3 regions of the Nostoc sp. DSM 114161 genome follow, and region 2 is predicted to be linked to each of the others. Evidence: riboswitches for the same ligand, from Rfam matches in the RefSeq annotation. Region 2 holds a riboswitch; each other region holds the start of a gene.
The links. Region 2 has a riboswitch for cyclic di-AMP ahead of NSTC745_RS33995 (glycosyltransferase). Riboswitches for the same ligand answer to the same signal wherever they lie in the genome.
Positions count from the first base shown of each region.

Region 1: another riboswitch for cyclic di-AMP. It lies ahead of NSTC745_RS35040 (universal stress protein); the one in region 2 lies ahead of NSTC745_RS33995 (glycosyltransferase).
Region 3: another riboswitch for cyclic di-AMP. It lies ahead of ntrB (nitrate ABC transporter permease); the one in region 2 lies ahead of NSTC745_RS33995 (glycosyltransferase).

Region 1 covers NZ_CP195141.1:8,372,015-8,379,543, forward strand. Annotated here, with positions in the region: gene NSTC745_RS35030 (ABC transporter substrate-binding protein) at 1-835, shown strand, start outside; gene NSTC745_RS35035 (ABC transporter ATP-binding protein) at 889-1,725, shown strand; cyclic di-AMP (ydaO/yuaA leader) riboswitch at 1,763-2,001, shown strand; gene NSTC745_RS35040 (universal stress protein) at 2,203-2,823, shown strand; gene NSTC745_RS35045 (ArsB/NhaD family transporter) at 2,936-4,273, shown strand; gene NSTC745_RS35050 (chlorophyll a/b-binding protein) at 4,318-4,530, opposite strand; gene NSTC745_RS35055 (chlorophyll a/b-binding protein) at 4,571-4,783, opposite strand; gene NSTC745_RS35060 (MFS transporter) at 5,495-7,529, shown strand, end outside.
Region 2 covers NZ_CP195141.1:8,109,374-8,116,902, reverse strand. Annotated here, with positions in the region: gene NSTC745_RS34000 (ABC transporter ATP-binding protein) at 306-1,775, shown strand; cyclic di-AMP (ydaO/yuaA leader) riboswitch at 1,992-2,210, shown strand; gene NSTC745_RS33995 (glycosyltransferase) at 2,372-3,643, shown strand; gene NSTC745_RS33990 (hypothetical protein) at 3,754-3,951, shown strand; gene NSTC745_RS33985 (FHA domain-containing protein) at 4,273-6,231, opposite strand; gene NSTC745_RS33980 (FHA domain-containing protein) at 6,328-6,906, opposite strand; gene nfi (deoxyribonuclease V) at 7,014-7,529, opposite strand, start outside.
Region 3 covers NZ_CP195141.1:8,366,965-8,371,941, reverse strand. Annotated here, with positions in the region: gene NSTC745_RS35030 (ABC transporter substrate-binding protein) at 1-535, opposite strand, end outside; gene ntrB (nitrate ABC transporter permease) at 774-1,625, opposite strand; cyclic di-AMP (ydaO/yuaA leader) riboswitch at 1,723-1,999, opposite strand; gene NSTC745_RS35020 (sensor histidine kinase) at 2,465-3,655, shown strand; gene rnc (ribonuclease III) at 3,703-4,386, opposite strand; gene NSTC745_RS35010 (HNH endonuclease) at 4,480-4,635, opposite strand.

The sequences.
Region 1 (7,529 bases), 260 kb from region 2:
ATACTTTATCCGTTACATATCCGCCGCCGCTGGTGTCGATCCTTTCAAGGAATTCCGCGTTATCATCGTTCCGCCGCCGCAGATGGTGACAAACGTGCGAATTGGTGCCATGCAAGCTTACATGGTTGCAGAACCTTGGAACACCAGAGCAATTACAGGAAACGAAAACATCGGCTTTACCTTCGCCCAAGGCAAAGAAGTCTGGCTGGGACACCCAGACCGACTTTTAGGGGTAATGGAATCTTTCATTGAGAAATATCCTAAAACCTATCGTTCCCTCGTCAAAGCGATGATTGAAGCTTGCCAGTATTGCAGCAAAGTGGAAAATCGCCAAGAAGTTGCCGAACTGCTGACAGACCGTTCCTTTACAGGTGCAAGACCGAAAAATAAAAAGGCTCCAATTGCCAAGTTTACTGCCCCAGGAATTGTTGGTAACTACAACTATGGTGGCTTTGATGGCAAAGACCGCACTATTCAAGCTGCTGACACCACAATTTTCTTTGATATTCCAGATAACATTCCCCAACAGCCAGGAGAACATTCGACATTTTTATGGAGATCTAGAAGTATTTGGTTGATGACTCAAGCAGCAAGGTGGGGGCAAATCAAAGAATTCCCTAAGAATGCCGAGAAATTAGCCGAAAAAGGTTGGAGAGCAGATTTATATCGCGAGATAGCAAGCGAAATGGGCATTAAATGTCCGAAGGATGATTACAAAGTAGAACCGCCAGAAGTATTTATAGATAAGAAAGGCTTTGATCCCAGCGATCCAGTGGGCTATCTGAATAGTTTTGCTATCAGGGCTAATGCTCCGACTAGTTTTTTCATGTCTTAAATACCAAGTTCAAATATTGACCGTGACTAAATTATTGCTGGAGCATTTTGATGATGGAATATACCTCATTACCTATTGATACCCAAACCCAAGTTATGCCCCGTCCTGGATTTTTAGAAATTGAAAATTTAGTCAAGTCTTATCCGACACCAGATAAAGATAATTTTGTCGTTTTAGATGGAGTGAATCTAACAATTGGTGAAGATGAATATGTTTCTGTAATTGGTCACTCAGGTTGTGGAAAATCGACGTTACTGAAGATCATTGGTGGTTTAGAAAAAGCGACTTCTGGCTCAGTACGCTTAGATGGAAAAGAAATCCGGAAGCCAGGATCGGAACGGATGATGGTGTTTCAAAATTACGCATTGTTACCTTGGTTAACAGTGCGAGAAAATATCCGTTTAGCTGTGGATGAAGTGTTAAAAAATGCTAATAGATCTGAAAAAATTAGCATTGTAAACGAACACTTGTCAATGGTAAACTTAACGGCGGCGGCTGATAAGTATCCTGACGAACTTTCTGGAGGTATGAAACAACGCGTAGGTATTGCTAGAGCTTTAGCAATTCGTCCTAAAATGTTATTAATGGATGAACCTTTTGGGGCGCTAGATGCCCTCACTCGTGGTAAATTGCAGCGGCAAGTATTGGATATTTGGGAAAGTCATCGGCAAGCAGTGATGATGATTACCCACGATGTAGACGAAGCAATTTATATGTCCGATCGCATCGTATTAATGACCAACGGCCCAGCAGCTAATATCGGTGAGATATTAGAAGTTCCTTTTGAACATCCACGCGATCGCGCTGCCATGCGTAACTCAAAAGAATACTTTGAACTGCGTAACCATGCCCTCAATTTCCTAGATCGATATTTCACGCAACACGAGTAAAGTAGATTATCATTCTTTTAGCGGGTAGCCTAATTCAAATTCACGAAAGCTAGATTTGAAGCGGAGGAACCATATTATGGGGCTAATCTCATACAAACTGAGGAGTTAAGAGTCAAGAGTTAATAATTATTAATATTAACTAAGTACTCAACGAGAAGTTTGAGCGGCGGTTTCCCCCGTTGGCATCAAAACTTCGGTGACTCAACACTCTTACGAGAGAGACACCTTCCAGTCTTAGCCCGTCAGCTAACTCCGTAGGCAATGGAAGGAACCCCCAACACTTTGGCTGTAATACAGTTGTTATTGGGGTTTCCTCTACCGATTGTAAATTTTAGTCATTAGTCATTAGTCATTAGTCCTTGGTGATTTGCAAAGGACAAAGGACAAAGAACAAATGACAAAATCTAAAATTGGTCGCCCTGCTTCTCATTGCTAGTTTATTTAATTTGGAGAAGTAAAGCTGTGAAAATTAAGCCAATGTTAGCACGTCTGCAAAGTGCCATAGGTCGAGATGACTTAATTGAACAAATGGTATTGTTGCCAGAACCAAAAAATCTATTGTCTCAACAATCTTCGGCAGCAAATTCCGTTAACTTAATTGTTGCCTATGATGCTTCTCCGAACAGTCATACGGCATTGGATCTTGCCTTTTGGATTGCCCATCAAACACGTCTAGCTACCAATACAGAAGTTACAGTCCAAGCTGTTTATGTGTTAGAAGACAATGAAAGTAGCCACTATCCAAACATTTTGAATTTTCCCATACAGCAGCCTTCATTAGAATGTCAGATTAGTGAAATATCAAAATCCCCCACACTTGTCTTAACTCAACCAAAATTGCAGACAGCCATAACTCCCTTGCAAGAAGCGGATAGAATTCTTTGGCAAGCACGAAGTTTGGCTGAAGAATGGCAAGGTTGTTTCAAATCTCATTTGCGGTTTGGTTCCATTTCTACAGAACTTAAAAAAGTTGTGGAATTAGAAGCAGCCGATATCTTGTTTGTTGGTTGTAACTCTGTCAACCATCCTATGATTGAAGCACTAGGTTCTGATTTTCCCTGTGCGGTTTTAGGCATTCCTAGCTGTATTGATGAATAATCGCTATTCAGAATTTCAATAAGTATATCAAATTGTAATCTTAGATAAGTCACCTATAATTAGGTGGCTTTTTTCGCTAATACTCAATCAATTAAACTGTGGGAGTTCAGCTGTGGAAAACTGGCAAGCCATCCTCAGTGTGGTTACATTTATCGGCGTCATCATTTTAGTGATGACAGAATGGGTACACCTCACCATTGCTGCATTATTAGGAGCATTGTTATTAGTTTTTAGCAACGTTATGACTTTAGAACAAGCTGTTAGTTACATCGGCAATAGTCATGGAACACTTGGTTTATTCTTTGGAGTGATGGTGTTAGTACGGGCTTTTGAGCCTACCAAAATATTTGAATATTTAGCTACTCAAATAGTCCTTCTTGCCAAAGGACAAGGCAAGCGTCTATTACTCGGTATAGTGGCTATTGTCACACCCATTTGTGCTGTTTTACCGAATGCCACAACAGTCATGTTGTTAGCACCTTTAATTCCACCAATGGCAAAAGAAATTGGAATAAATTTCGTACCCTTATTAATTTTAATGGTATTTGTAGCTAATAGTGCCGGACTGCTGACTTTAGTTGGCGACCCCGCTACATTTATTGTTGGGGATGCAGTGAATATTACTTTTACTGATTACTTATTAAAGTTAAGTTTAGGAGGAGTAATTGCTGTTGTCACAGTAATTGCAATCCTACCATTTTTATTTCGTAAAATTTGGAATACCCGACTAGATAATCTCGAAGAATTGCCACATCCCCAAATTAATCATCCACGAGCTTTAAGTGTGGGTGCAATTATTGTCTTTTTTGTGCTGCTATTTTTTGTGATTGGAGAATCTCTCCCAGTTCCCATCTCTCCCGCTGCCGTGGCTTTGTTAGGAGCAGCTTTAGCTTTGCTATTATCTCATCATAGCAAAATTGATTCGGTTAATAATATTTTGCGCGATATAGATTGGAGTACATTAATATTTTTTATGAGTATTTTTGTGCTAATAGGAGGGCTGGAAAAAACAGGTGTAATTGATGGTTTATCAGGAGTATTAGCCGCTATTTTAGGGAAAAATATTATTCTAGGTTCGCTAGTTCTGTTATTTTTTGTAGGCATATTATCTAGCGTAGTGCCCAATATCCCTTTAGTGGTGGGGATGGTGCCCTTACTCAAACAGTATATTGTCACTGTTGGTTTAGCACCCGCAGAAGTTCTAGCGCAGGATTTTCAAGGACAGTTTCCCCCAGAAGTTTTACCACTGTTTTATGCAATGATGTTTGGTGCAACTTTAGGAGGTAATGGCACATTAGTGGGAGCATCATCTAATATCGTGGCTGCCGGCATCTCTGAGCAGCATGGACAGCGAATATCGTTTAAAACTTTTTTGCACTACGGTATTCCAGTGATGCTACTACAGTTAGTAACTTCGGCTTTTTATGTGTTATTTCGCTTTTTGCTGTAAAACAAGTAGAGACGTTGCATTGCAACGTCTCTACTAATCATTTGTTAATATCTGATGATGTGCAATACGTCGCGCACAAAACTATAGCCGGCTAAATCCCAAAGTAAATAGAAAACAAAGCCAATCATCGCTAGGCGACCATTCCAAATTTCTGCTTGGGGAGTCCAGCCAAACAAAAAGGCATTGCGGTCTACGCCGTTGTATTCTGGTGCGACTGCTGGTAAATCAGTAGATGGACGAGTTTCTTTATTAACCATTTTTCCCTCCAATGTTTAGTATTTTTTAGGCATTTAACGTTTAGTAGCCAATTATCCGCAGTATGTCGCGCAGGACGCTAAAACCAGCTAAATCCCAAAGTAAATAGGCAAGAAAACCAATCATTGCAAAACGACCATTCCAGATTTCAGCTTGGGGAGTCCAGCCAAATAGAAATTCATTGCGATCGCGGCCGTTGTAAGCTTGAGCTACTGGTGGTAAATCAGTAGACGGACGAGTTTCAGGAGTTTGCATTGCTTTTTCCTCTTAAATTCAACTGCTTTTTAAGTCTTTTATGTGCATTTTAGGTTGCACATCCATTAGTGAGCCAGCGCGGTTTTGGTCTTGGAGGTTTCCCCACGAGCAACTGGCAAACCCGAAGGCTCATTTGTTATTTGCAACAAAGAAACCACAACTGACAATTCCGTTTATCCAGTTCCAATTATTGGCGAATTTTTACAATAGTTAGTTGCCATTTGTTTGCCCTCAATTATTCATTTGTTAACTTTAATGTAGCTATTGATATTTAAATTGCTTTCTGTCTGTGGGCACAAACTACAAGCACTTCTCATGACCGATGCTCGCTCGTGTATTTTTCTAAACAAATCAACCTTGAGAGAGTGATAAAAATAGGTATTTCACCAAATGCTTGGGATTTGTCAGAAAACTACAATTTTATTCAAAATAAATGCGATAAAAACAATTGAAAATTTAGAAAATAACGCTATATATATTAGTAGCAAGTATCAATTTGATTAATATTTACGCCAAGAGATAATAAAATTTATATCTTTCGCTGGATAGTGTTTTCAATCTTTGGAGAGATGCTTTAAACACCTAAATTCCACGATTCTGATCTTAAGAGTTAGGTATTGCCATAGGTAGACTAGATAAATACTAAGAGTTACTTCTCACGAAATTCTTAATCCGCCCAAAAAAAATTAAACACTAAGACAAGGAAATACAATGTTTGAAAGTACGGAAATCATGCTGGGACTCTACAAGCCACTATTGTGGTTAGCACAGGTTCCAGTAGATCCCTCAGTTATCACGCCTTCGGGGCCCCGCTTTTTTGTGGCTTTAATCTCAGGCGTGATTTTAGCTTTTGCTTTTCAATTAGTGCTTACTAATCTCTCTGTTGCAGCCGGTATTTCCTACCTGGGGCGTCCATCCGACTCAGATTCAGATGGTGGTGAAGTCGGAAGTTTGGGCGGCACTATTCGCAAAGTCGGCACAGCAGTAGGACTTTGGACATTAGTTACTGTAACCATCGCTTTATTAATTGCCACTTTCCTGGCTGTGAAGTTGAGCCTTGTGATTTTAGACCCAAGGTTAGGAGCAATTCTCGGTCTGGTGATTTGGGGTGCTTACTTTTTGCTGCTGGTTTGGGTAAGTTCCACCACCGTGGGTTCGTTAATTGGCTCGGTTGTGAATACGGCAACCTCAGGTTTTCAGGCGATTATGGGGACAGCTACCGCCGCATTGGGAGCAAAAGCTGTTAATAACCAAGTTGTAGCCACAGCTGAAGCCGCTGCTGCTGCTGTGCGTCGGGAACTAGGAAGCGCCATCGACCCAGTAAGTATTCGAGAAAATATTGAAGATTACTTAGATAAGCTGCGTCCGCCAGAGTTAGATTTATCGAAGATTCGCAGCGATTTTGAAAATTTACTCAACGACCCGCAAATAAAAGCGATCGCTGGTAGTCCAGACATCCGCAACATCGATCGCCAAAAGTTTATCGATTTAGTCAGCAGTCGTACCGACCTTTCCAAAAAAGATGCTAGCCGCATCGCTGATACTTTGTATAAAGTTTGGCAACAAGTAGTTAGCCAGCAAGCACCCAACCAAGACCGTTTGGGTGAATTGATTGATTATCTCAAATCACTGCCACCCGGACAAACCAAGACAGATGAACTCAATAGCAAGCTGGATCGGTTAGTGGCAGAAATGCGCGGTTCCAAGGAAGCCGACCAAAAAGCTGCACCCGGCCCAATTCAAAGCACACTCCAACAAGGACTATCTGCTTTAACCGGCATAGTGTTAGGACGCACTGATTTATCCGATTTGGATGTGGAAAAAATCCTGCGTAGTCTGACCACTGCCAAAGACAAAGTTACCCAACAAGCAGATAAGCTAGGTTTGCCCACACCAACACCATCCCAACCCTATAGTCCAATTCGGGCTGATGTGGAAAACTACCTGTCCAACACCTATGCTTGGCAACTCAGCCAAGAAAGAATTGCTCAAGAATTTGCCGATGTCATTTATGACCCAGCTGGCGATCCTGGGACAATCCGCAGAGAACTAGAACGGCTATCCCGCAACGATTTCGTCAATATTTTGCAACAGCGGGGATTGCTTACCCAAACCCAAATTCAGCGCATTGCAGACCGATTAGAAATTGTTCGCAAAGAAGTACTGATCCGAGTCACAGGTGAAGAAGAAAGAGAAATCGTACAAGACTTGCAACGCCGAGTTGAAAGTTATCTGCTGGTTACTGCCAAAACAGAGTTAACACCCGAAGGTATTGAGCGCGATTTCAAACCGTTATTGCAAGACCCAGAAGCAGATTATGAAACTCTGGTGTTGCGACTGGCGCACATTCAACGTGACGAAATGCGACAGATATTGCTGGAACGTAGTGATGTGCAGCTGTATGAAGTCGATAGCATTTTGGACGAATTGGAAAAACAACGCGATCGCGCTTTAATTGAATCCAAGAGTCTGGCCGAACAAGCACAATATCAAGCAGAAACTCTGTGGTTGAATGTCGAATCATATCTGCGTAACACTGGCAAAGCAGAACTCAATCCTGATGCCATCCGCGCCGACCTCAAAACCGTACTCGAAGATCCCCAAGCTGGAATTTCTGCCATTCGGGCGCGATTGTCTCGCTTTGACCGCGATACTTTAGTACAGCTATTGAGTCAGCGGGAAGATTTGACCGAAGAGCAAGTTAATCAAATCATTAACGCCGTGGAAGAGTCGTGGCATAGTATCC
Region 2 (7,529 bases):
CAAATGTAGTGTCCGAAGTCGTAAATGTAGTGCCCAAAGTCGTAAATGTAGTGTCCGAAGTCGCAAATGTAGTTTATATTACAATACAGTTCAGATAAAACCAAAACACTTGTAGAGACGGCGATTTATCGCGTCTCGAAAACCCATAATTTGTATAATTAATCCTTAACTGAACCGTATTGGTTTATATTAGACCTCTTAAATCGCAACTAAGAACCCCAACCTCCCCTTAGGAAGAGGAGGCGTTGGGGGTGGGGTGTTAGGGACTTTTCCAAGAGGTCTATTAATTTAAAAAATTGCTGCCAATGACATATTTAAATTTAGATAAAATTACTAAATCCTTTGGTTCATTTATAGCAAACGATAATATAAGTTTAAGTATTGAAGCTGGAAAAATCCATGCAATCTTAGGGGAAAATGGAGCAGGTAAGACTACTTTAATGAATATTATTAGTGGTCTTTATCAACCTGATACTGGTCAAATTTATTTGCAGGAACAACCAGTAAAAATTACTTCGCCTCATGAGGCTATTAAACTTGGTATCGGCATGATTTACCAACACTTCATGCTGATACCACAGTTAACTGTTACAGAAAATATTATCTTGGGAATAAATAACACTTGGCGTCTCAATCTGCGTCAAAAGCAACAAGAAATTGCTGCTTTATCCCAAAGTTATGGATTAGCAATCGATCCTGCTGCTAAGGTGGAAAATTTATCGGTAGGAACACAACAACGCGTAGAAATTCTCAAAGTTCTTTACCGTCAGGCAAAATTATTGATTCTCGATGAACCAACAGCAGTTTTAACGCCGCCGGAAGTAACATTATTAATGACTATCTTGCGTCAACTTGCATCTGCTGGGAAGACAATTATTTTTATTAGCCATAAATTAGAAGAAGTGATAAATCTGTGCGATACAGTCACAGTATTGCGACGAGGCAAGGTAGTAGCAACTACAAAAGCTCAAGCAGTAACACCTCAAGAATTAGCAGAATTGATGGTAGGACGAGAAGTTGTTTTGCAACTCAATAAATCTCCAGTTTCACCAGGAAATATTGTATTGTCGGTGCAGAATTTAGACGTTGAAGATGAACGAGGTTTAACTGCTGTACGTGATATTTCATTTCAACTCCGGGCAGGAGAAATTTTAGGAATTGCTGGTGTAGATGGTAACGGACAGCGAGAATTAGCAGATGCTATTGCTCTTTTACGAAGTGCAAAACAGGGAAAAATAGAATTTTTTTCAAGAGAAGTAAACATCGGATATATCCCAGAAGATAGGCAAAAAACAGGTTTAGTATTGCAATTTACTATTGCTCAAAATTTGATTTTGAAAGCTTTTAAAAAGTTGCCATTTTGTCGTTACTTTTTATTACAAAAAACAGCGATCGCCAATTATGCCAAATCTACCATGCAAGAATTTGATATCCGCGCCACAGCCGAAGATGTGCAAGTAAGTCAGCTATCGGGAGGAAATCAACAAAAAATAGTCTTGGCGCGAGAACTCGCACAAAAACCAGATTTAATTATCGCCATGCAACCGACGCGGGGCTTAGATGTGGGGGCGACACAAGCAGTACATTCTCGATTATTGCAAGAGTGCGATCGCGGTGCAGCAATTTTGTATATTTCTACCGAGTTAGAAGAAGTCATGGCCATGAGCGATCGCATTGCCGTAATCTACAGAGGTGAGTTTGTCGCCGTTTTGGATGCACAAACAGCAACAGTGGAAGAGATTGGTCTATTGATGGCTGGAGGGAGTGGGGGGTAAGGAAATGGGGAGGTGGGAGACAAGGGAGATGGCAACGCCAAAGGGGAAAGCAAAGATCCCTCATTTAGCCTTTTCTGTTTTCCCTTTTCCCTACCCTAAGGGGTTTGCCGAATCCTCACTACCTCTCCCCGACGACACATTTTTTGTTCGCACTGTTGACATGTTTGATGAACCCACGTTATAAAACCTTAAGAAAATTAAATCAGTCTGCCTAATCCACTTTTATTACCTAAAAACTTTTGTAACGGGTAAACCGGAGCGGAGGAACCAATTCTGGGGCGTATCTAGGAGAAAGTGAGAAGTTAAGAGTCAAGAGTTAAAAGTTAATAAGTAAATAACTCATAACTCATAACTCATAACCCATAACTTTTTCAAGAAGGACATCTCTCAGTCCTAGCCCGTCAGCTAACTTCGTCGGCATTGAGAGGAGACTGAACGAGCAGCATTCTTCCAAGTAATGCCTTGTTCTCGTCAGTGTCCTTTGGCTGGTAACTTTGCGCTTCGTTGTACCTGCCCTCGGCCTTGAGGAGAGGATAATATTACCTTGATTTCTGGCGTTTGAGGCAGGGTTATTTGCCCTGAGGTAAAGTTCAACCATGTTCCAGAATAAGAAACATCGCATTGCCCTAATTTCTGTTGATGGAGACCCAGCTGTTGAAATTGGTCAAGAAGAAGCTGGAGGTCAAAATGTATATGTGCGTCAAGTTGGTTATGCATTAGCAAAGCTTGGTTGGCAAGTGGATATGTTCGCTCGTCGTAGCAGTCCCGAACAAGCTGCGATCGTTCAACATAGCCCAAACTGTCGTACTATTCGCTTAAAAGCCGGCCCAGCAGAGTTTATTGGGCGAGATAACTTATTCGATTATCTACCAGAATTCATCAGAGAATTCCAACGATTCCAGCAGCAGCAAGGGTTCTATTATCCCGTAATTCATACTAACTACTGGTTGTCTTCTTGGGTTGGTATGGAATTGAAAAAACAGCAACCTCTGATTCAGTTACACACTTACCACTCTTTAGGAGCGGTCAAATACAGAAGTATTGGTGATGTTCCTGTAATTGCTGCTCAGCGATTAGCTGTAGAAAAAGCCTGCTTGGAAACTGTAGACTGTGTGGTTGCAACTAGTCCGCAAGAGCAGAAGCACATGCGGGTACTCGTTTCCAACAAAGGAAACATTGAAATGATTCCTTGCGGCACCGATATCGACAAATTTGGAGAAATTCCTCGGTCTGTGGCGCGGGAAAAGTTGGGAATTGCACCAGACGCTAAAATAGTTCTCTACGTTGGACGGTTCGATCGCCGTAAAGGAATAGAAACCTTAGTCAGAGCCGTTGCTAAGTCTAGTTTTAGAAATGAGGATAACTTCCAGCTAGTGATTGGTGGTGGTAGTCGTCCAGGTCAGAGCGATGGCATCGAACGCGATCGCATTGCCGGCATTGTTACAGAACTCGGATTACAAAATTGTACAACCTTTCCCGGCCGCCTAGATGATACTACACTTCCTTTCTACTATGCTGCTGCTGATGTCTGCGTAGTGCCCAGCCACTATGAACCTTTTGGTTTAGTTGCCATTGAGGCAATGGCGAGTAAAACTCCGGTGGTAGCTAGTAATGTTGGTGGATTGCAATTTACTGTTGTACCAGAAGTCACAGGGTTACTTGCACCAGTAAAAGACGAAGTAGCTTTTGCTGCTGCCATAGACCGCATTATTACTAACCCAACTTGGCGAGACCAATTAGGTGAAGCGGCTCGGCAACGCACAGAAATTGCCTTTAGTTGGTACAGTGTGGCATTCCGACTAACTCAGCTCTACACTCGTCTACTAGTTCAAACCACATCTGATACCCGAACCCAGATTGCAGCTTAACAAAAGCAGAATTTAAAAGTCACAATTCAGGCGTACTTCACTTTGCTTGAAATCAGCTGTAACTGGTAATTTATCAACTACTCAACTTAGTTAATTAGGAACTTAAAACCATGTTAAACATTGGAGATTATGCTTTGCATCAAAAAACAGGGCAAGTCGGTCAAGTTTTAGGTTACGGACATCAGTTAATGGATGGAGTCTACATAACCACCCTGAAAGTTAAAATGACTAAGCGTCAAGAAACTAACCATCAAAGTACATTTGTGGAAGATGCTTACTCTACTTGGACGTTGACACAAGGAATATAAATTAGGGGTTTCCAATAATTTCTTGTGGGGTGGGGTCTATCGCCATTGGTGTCAACTTAACGTGAAACCCTGATAGAAAGGTGATGAGCGAGTTCTACTCATTTACCATCAATATCCGCGTTACCCCACTCCGATTTTGTCTAAAGCCAAAATCGCCCCTCCCCTTGCCAAGGGGAGGGGTTGGGGGTGGGGTAAAACGATTGTGGGGCAACAGTTTAAGCTTAAGTTGACACCATTAACAGCTGTAAAGCCCCTACAATGATTTGATTTTCTTTCGGTGTATTCCATTCAATTGAAAACCGCTATATTTCTTGGATTTCTCTAAGGTGACTGATTTAACACCCACTTCAACCACTGCCCAAAGGAACTTATAGGATTCAATCTATGAACTCCAGGCGCACGGGCGGCGGCGAGTCCATCCACAGCGACTAATGCGGCGTATTGCAACCCTAAAAAACTATCAACAGCGGCATAAGGGCCACCAAGAGTAATCGCCCCTGCTGCATACATCTGTCCTCTGTCATTACGCATTTCTACTAATTCAAAATTGTTGGCAACAGTTAATCGCCCCAGGTGATTCAGTGGCAAGTTGTAATGTTTGACGAAATCTTCTAGCAGCGGACTGGCATTTACCTTGGCATCTAGTCCAGTAGCATCAACAATAAAGTCAGCTATCAACTTCTTTTCGCCAAAGCTTTGTTCTCGGATATGGGTAATAGTCCGGTTTTGGGGATCTCGTTCTACGTCCAACACTTCACCGAAGGTAATTTGATACCAGCCTTCGCTAATCCCTTGGGCAGTAATTCGCTGCCAATCGTGTCGGTCGGCGGTGGTGGTACCGCCCCAATCTGCTAATAGGCTTTTGCGTTCGTCGGGGCTGGCTTTTTCTAACATTGCTCGGAGTTCGCCGCCCCAACAAGCTTTAGGCCAGTTAAAGGGTTGAAATTCGTAATGATTTTTGACTAAACGCTGGGCATTTTGAAATTTGTTGCCTTGGGGTTTAGGCGATCGCATTAAATGTAAAACTGAAATATTTCGATTTCGCTTTCTGGCTTCATAAATCCGCTGCACAATTCGCGAAGCCACAATTCCCCTTCCCCGAATCAATACTGTACCGCCGTGTTGCTCTAATTGCTGATAAACACCATCGTGTGCTTCGTAAGCATTCACAACAGTTTTAAAGTCTTGATATTTTTCTCTATAAGCTTGTAAATCTGGGAGAAACTGAATTGCGGGATATCCAGTAGCTAAATGTAAATAACGACTAACTAAAAAAGCATAATTTCCTGGGGCGCGAGAATAGGCTACGCAATACCTACCATCATCGGTTTTGCGAATTGCCCGGACTCGCCCATAGCGATAAATTTGGTTCCAGCCAATGCGCTTGGCCTCCCTATCTATGGAATTAAAGACGTTACCGGAACGGGGTGTATAAGTTTCGGCAAATGTTGGTTCAGAAAACACCTGCCACAAATTTTTAAATGCTGATTTCATGTGTCCCTTGCCAAAGTCAGCCCAAGCTTCGCGCAAGGCATAACTGGGCCAGCCCCAAATATTATCAGGACAAGAATCGGAATTAGATCGCAGTCTTTCATGTAGAGGAATTTGGGAATTCATACACAGGCGCTTGTAACGAGCATAAGGTTCTGCCTCTAATCCCACAGCTACAATTTTGTCAGCACGCACACCACTAATTCGCAGCAAATCAGCCCAAACAAAGCTACCCAGCCCCGCCCCGATCGCCAGATAATCAGTTTCATCCACTGGTAGCCCAGTAGCATAAAGCGCTAGCAGGGGGACTTTTTGTGCTTGAAATGCTGGCGGCGGAAAATTAGTGCCTGCCGTAATTCCAGGCTGGGGTACGGGCAAACTAGGATCTGGGATATTTGTATTTGGGTTGAAGCGAATCGTTGAAGGCGGGGTAGTATCTGGTTCAGTGACATTAACAGCAAACTTGATTGTGATGACATAGGGGCCAATTTGCAAGGTATCGCCATTAGCCAGAACACAACGCTTTTGTTGTTTACCGTTGACAAAGATACCGTTAACGCTGCCTTGGTCGATCGCTACCAGATGATTTTCTTCCCAATCAATTACCGCATGGTAGCGAGAAACTTCATTACTATTGAGCAACATCCTCGAAACCCGCTGTCCTCCAAGCTCAGCAGGTAACCGAGCGAATTCCCGACCAAAGGCGATCGGTATATTCAACATTGGTTCTCGCCGTTCTCCCGTCGCCGGTTCTTCCCAACTTAATTGGATTTGTAAATGGTTAGTCATTGGTCATTGGTCATTAGTCATTAGTCATTTGTCATTCTCCGTGTTCCCGCGTCTCCCTCATCTCCCCATCTCCCCATCTCCCCATCTCCCCATTCCCTAACTCCCCGGCGCTACTAACACACTCACTGCCGCAGCCAAAGATGTTCCACACCAAGGACAGCCAATTTGCAAATTTTCTGGTGGGGAGACTTTGTGACATTTGGGACATTTTAAGGCATAAACTCCTGGCGGTGGTGTAGGGGGTGTCGGTGAATGGTGGTGATGGTGATGTCCGATATTGACTGGTGAATGGGGGTTGCTCGCTGGCGGTTGCGGTGGCATCAAAATTGTTGCGGGAATGTTGTCTGTGGAAACACTAGTAACTTTGAGTTGTATTTGTCCCAAAGAGATACTAGTACCTTCAGCTAAAGGCATTTCACCTTGAACTAGTTGGCGTCCATCAACTAGGGGCGGATTTTGCGATCGCAAGTTCCTCACATAAAAGCGCTGTTGCTGGGGATGAAAAAATATTTCTATATGTAAACCAGATACAGTAGGATTACTCAGAACAATATCGCACCGGAGAGGATCGCGACCGATGCGGACGGTGCCAGGATTTTTACTTGGCTGTTGTTCGTGAATGTTCTGAGTATTATCTCTACCTGCATCGTGCCACTGTAAAGTTAGTGCGTTCATTGTTCTAACTTCTAACTCGTATTTTAGCTACTTCAACTTCTTTCTGTGCGATTCCTAACATGAATAACCAAGCACTAGCAAGTATTTAGAAAAAACTTCAATAACCTTTATCTTGCCGATGCTAATTTATCAGCAATACGTGTAGTTTCTGGTAAGCGATATTTTGGCGTGCAGCGTAATACATAGTCAATTGCTGTTGCTAAACTGATTCGATGACCGCTAGAGACGTACAGGGGTTTTACTCCTGTGCGCGATCGCAAAACTGCTCCAATTATTTCACCTTTATGTATGAGCGATCGCCAGTTACCCCTAGTTTCTGGCAATTCTTCATGCTTACCTATCAACAATGATTTAGCTACACCAATTGTCGGTATATCCACTAATACACCCAAATGGCTAGCTATACCGAATCTGCGGGGATGGGCAATTCCTTGGCCGTCACACAAAATTAGATGTGGTGTTGTTTTAATTTTCTCCAATGCATCCAAGACGGCGGGAATTTCCCGGAATGAAAGGAAACCAGGAATATAAGGAAAGGTCGTAGGACGATGTGCTAGGCTCGTTTCAATTACTTCCAAGTCAGGAAAACTCAGTACTGCCACAGCTGCACGACTAATGGTGCC
Region 3 (4,977 bases), 260 kb from region 2:
AGTCTTTGCCGAAGGCTTCTAGGGCACCATCGCCGTATTTTTTTTGGTACTCGTACCAGGGACGCAGGCCATAATCCCACATGGCTTTGTTCATGGTCATAGCGTTACCGTGGCGGTGGATGGTCATGGCTGCACACAATGGGGCGTGGCGTGCGCCTTCGGCACCAATTCTGGCGTTGGTAACAGCCCCGGATACTACGGGTGCAGCATCCAAGCGACCAAAAATGATGCCGTCGCGGGAGGTGGCCCAACTGGCTTCGCGGTTGAGGGTGACGTTTAAACCATATTTGCGGAAGAAACCTTTTTTCCAGGCGATCGCAAATGGCGCACAATCATTAACGGGAACGTATCCAACCGTCAGATCGGGTTTTTCTAAATCGCTGGATTTAACTACTCGTTGCACAGCTAAGGCTTCTTCTGTTAATCCTTTTGCAGATCTATCTCCGGAAACTGCACATGAAGATAGTGCTATTGTCGTTGTGGTTGCTCCTATTCCTTTGATAAAGTCTCGTCGAGTGTAGTTGCGATCGACCATTTTTATGGCTCCGTTGATAGCTCAATTTTTGATTTTGAATTGTTAAATCCAAAATCTGAAATTTGGTGGTTAATTGCTCGTGCACAGAGAAGTTTGAGCGGCGGCTTCCGCCGTTGGCGTAGCCCGCCGCAGGCATCAAAACTTCTCCCAAGGGAGACGCTTCGCGAACGGTGGGCGCACAGACGCAGAGTTATGGAGGGTTTGTAATGCGAATTTCTAGTTCTGAATTTTGTTGTAATTAATTGGCAGATGTCGGGCGGCGAGTTACTATTTCTTGAATTTTACCGACGATGTAATCAAGAATTAAGCCGGTTACGCCAATTACTAATACCGCTAGAAAGACTGAACTTAGATTTAAGCGACTCCATTCGTCCCAGACAAAAAAGCCAATACCAATACCACCAGTGAGCATTTCTACAGCAACGATTACTAACCAAGCTATGCCTAAACTAATTCGCAAACCTGTAAAAATATAGGGCAAACTTGCAGGCCAAATGATTTTTATAATCTGCCTCCAACGTGGCATTTCCAATACTTGTGCCACGTTTAAATAATCTTTGGGAACGCTAGAAACTCCTAAGGCTGTATTAATAATTGTCGGCCATAACGAAGTGATAAAGATAACAAAAATAGCTGAAGGATCTGCCAAGTTAAAAATAGCTAAAGCTATGGGCAACCAAGCTAAAGGCGATACGGGTTTAAAAATTTGAATGATGGGATTGAGGGCTAGCATTGCTTGTCTCGACATACCAATGAGAAACCCTAAAGGTATGGCTACTACCGCACCTAACAAAAAGCCTAGTATTACTCTTCGCAGACTTGCTATTAATAACCAACCAATTCCTAAGTTGCCTGGGCCTCGCTGGTAGAAGGGGTTTAAGATGTAGTCCAAATTAGCTGATAGTGCTTCTGGCGGGGTGGGCATTAATTCGTGGTTGGCAAGTGCAACAATCCACCACAGCACAATTATTCCCAAAAAACCCAAAACAGGTAAAAAGAAGAAATCTTTACTGATGACGGGTTTTGTCTTTTTCCAAGCAGCTTGTCCAGCGATCGCCGCGATCGCTGCTAAATTTAGTTGAAAGATCATTATGAAACCTCAACAGGGTTAAGTGCAGGTACAAAAAATCGAGCAGTACCAGCCTCGGACACTGATGAGATCGGAACATTATAAAAATGCCGTCTCTTCAGTCTCCTCTCAATGCCTACGAAGTTAGCTGACGGGCTAGGGCTGAGAGATGCCCTTCTGAAGAAAGTTGTTAGTTGGGAGTCAGAAGTGAGGAGTCAGGAGTGAGGAGTTGGGAGTCAGAAGTGAGCAGTTAATTAAAAACTCATAACTCATAACTCATAACTCATAACTCATAACTCATAACTCATGACTTTCTCCAAGATACGCCCCACAATTTGGTTCCTCCGCTCCAGCGTTACGCACTTTAGATGCGCTGGATTAGGCTGACTTACTCTAAAAGGTACGAAATTACGCACAATATAACATCGATGTGAAGAGTATAACATTAACGCTCAGTAAAAATCATCTCTTTTCTAAAATGCTTTGTTCTTTTAACTACTAAATTCAAGTTTTTACCCTGGTTTATACGCGATTAATAAATCTTATAGCTTTTGATCGATTTATTTACTTTAGGAACAAAGCCATTGCACAGTAACGGTTACAGGAGCAATTTACTTAAAAGCCAACATTGTAAGATACTAATTTTTATTCATAATATAATATATTTTATACATTATATTTTCATATACTGACATCATTCGAGCGATACTTAAAGTTTTTGCTAGCTTACGCAACGATAGATGAAATTTATTACTTTTGATAGGTGAATTTTGGAAGTTTTTTTGGTAAAACGCCGCTCTAGTGGATAAACTAATTGCATATACAAATTTATCATCCCTCTGTTAGCTGAATTTAACATAATGGATTTTAGTCAATTCCTGGCTGAAAAAACTGATACTATCCTAGATAAGTGGGTAAAAGCAGTTCGCAAAGATCGACGGATTGAAAGTGCTGATGATTTATCTTATACAGCTATCAAAAATCATATTCCGAATGTTTTGAAAGCAATGGTAACGGTACTTTCAAAATCTGAGGATAATGACATTCAGTCGATAATTGTTGCCAGTTTTGAGCATGGGGCGATTCGAGCCGAACAAGGTTTTGATGCTACAGAGATTGCCAGAGAATATCATCTATTAAGAACAGTAATATTCGACACTATTCACGTAGATTTATTGAAAGGAACGCCCGCAGAGATAATTCGTTCTATGCGTTTGATTGACGCTATTGTAGATGAAGCGATCGCTCGGTGTTTCAAGAGTTATCTTGAAGAACGCTTGCGAGAGTTAAGGCAGTTACAAACATCATTAACGCTGCACAATCAGGAACTGACACGATTAATTAGCGCCAATCAAGAGTATATTTCTCAACTAGCCCACGAATTAAAACATCCCTTAACTTCAATTATTGGTTACTCGGATTTATTTTTACGCCAACAACGAAGAAAGTCGAAGATAAAAGACAACTATACCAATTTAGAACATATTGAACGAGTGCTACGCAATGGCAGACAATTACTCCACTTAATTAATGATGTGCTGGAACTTTCGCGGTATGATGCCGGACAAATAAAACTCCAACTCGCACCTACCAATGTGCCGGAACTCATTAATAATGTGTATGAAATGTTGGAGCCTTTAGCTGTGGAGAAAAACTTACAAATCGTAGTAGATTGCGATCGCGCTCCTCAAGAATTAATTACAGACTCATTTCAATTGCAACAGATTGTTACAAATCTTATTAGTAATGCAATTCGTTATACAGAGTCTGGGACTATTATTGTAATGTGTCAAGTGTTGGAAAAACACAAATGGGCGATCGCAGTTTCTGACACTGGAATTGGCATTGCACCGGAAGACCAAGCCCAGATATTTGAACCCTATTTTCGCGTCAGTGCTGGCGATCGTCCTTACCTTCCTGATAGTACAGGATTAGGATTGGCAATAGTTTGGCGCTTGGTGAAATTATTGCAAGGTGAAATTAATTTAGTTTCTGAAGTAGGGGTTGGTTCAACTTTCACCATAGTTTTGCCATTGGAATTGGAGATATGAGAAATTTATTTACTGAATTCAGAATTCAGAATTCTGACAACTCATTTCTACAATAACCCTTGCTTTTTCAATTTAACTAATGCATCTTCAGCAGCAGCTTTTTCAGCATCTTTTTTATTACGTCCCTTACCTTCGCCGTAGATTTTTTCGCCTACAATTACTTTAGCTACGAATTCTGGTGCGTGAGACAAACCTCCTGTTTGAACTGTGACATATTTAGGAGGAGTTTGGGTAACATTGCGTTGTACCCATTCTTGAAAGCGGTTTTTCGAGTCTACATTAGAACGAGAAACAACAATTTGTTCGGGTACAGAATCAAACAGTGGTTCTATAATTGCGCGAACTGCTTCAATATCTGAATTATTATCTAGATAATAAGCACCAAGAACGGCTTCAAATGTGCTGCTAAGTAAATTAGGATTATAGTATCCTCCGTCTTGAATAGCACCTTTTCCTAAGCGCATTTTAAAGTTTAAATCTACTTCTTCAGCGAACTTTGCCAGCTGCTTTTCATCTACCAATGCAGAACGCCGCCGCGTTAATTCATCTTCTCCCTTGTGTGGGTGACGGCGATAGAGATATTCACCACTTAAGAAATTTAGCAAAGCATCACCGAGAAATTCTAGGCGTTCGTTATGTTCGCCTTCTCCTGGGTTTTCATGAACATAAGAACGGTGAGTCAACGCACGGCGTAGAAGTTTTTCATCACGAAATGTTAGAAGTTTGTGCATTTTTACGTTTTGTTTCTTTTTCCTATTTAATTGAATGAAAAGGGTAAGTAAGATACCCACCCCATCAGATATGATACTCAAAAAATTGATGTGCTATTTACAAACAGTTACTTTCCAGATAGGTGGATAAATACTGTTTCCACGAGTGTTATTACACTTAAAACAAGAAAGGCGTAAGTTTTCAAAAGAATTAGAGCCGCCACGACTTTTGGGTAAAAGGTGTTCAATTGTCAACCTTTCTTGTGGTATGTTTTCACGACACTACCAACAATTAGAGCCATAAAAATCAGTAAGTTGCTGTTTCTTATTACGTTTTTGTTTGGAATTCATTTTGTTGATTTTCCATTTTGCTTTTTGTTTTTGGCAGCATTGGAATATCACACATCTAGAATTAACAAATTTATTTTGAGAAAAATTATCAAAAATGAATCTTCCTCTATGAAAAAATTTGCTACTCTCGCTTGAGTTTGGTTTAAGTCTCAGCAGCAATAATTCCTGGCTTCCTACCAAGTTTCGCGTCATCCCTTCCCCTGAACATTTATCCAAACATCTTGTCTTTCCATCGAAAGTCTAATCAATTAGTAGACTAAA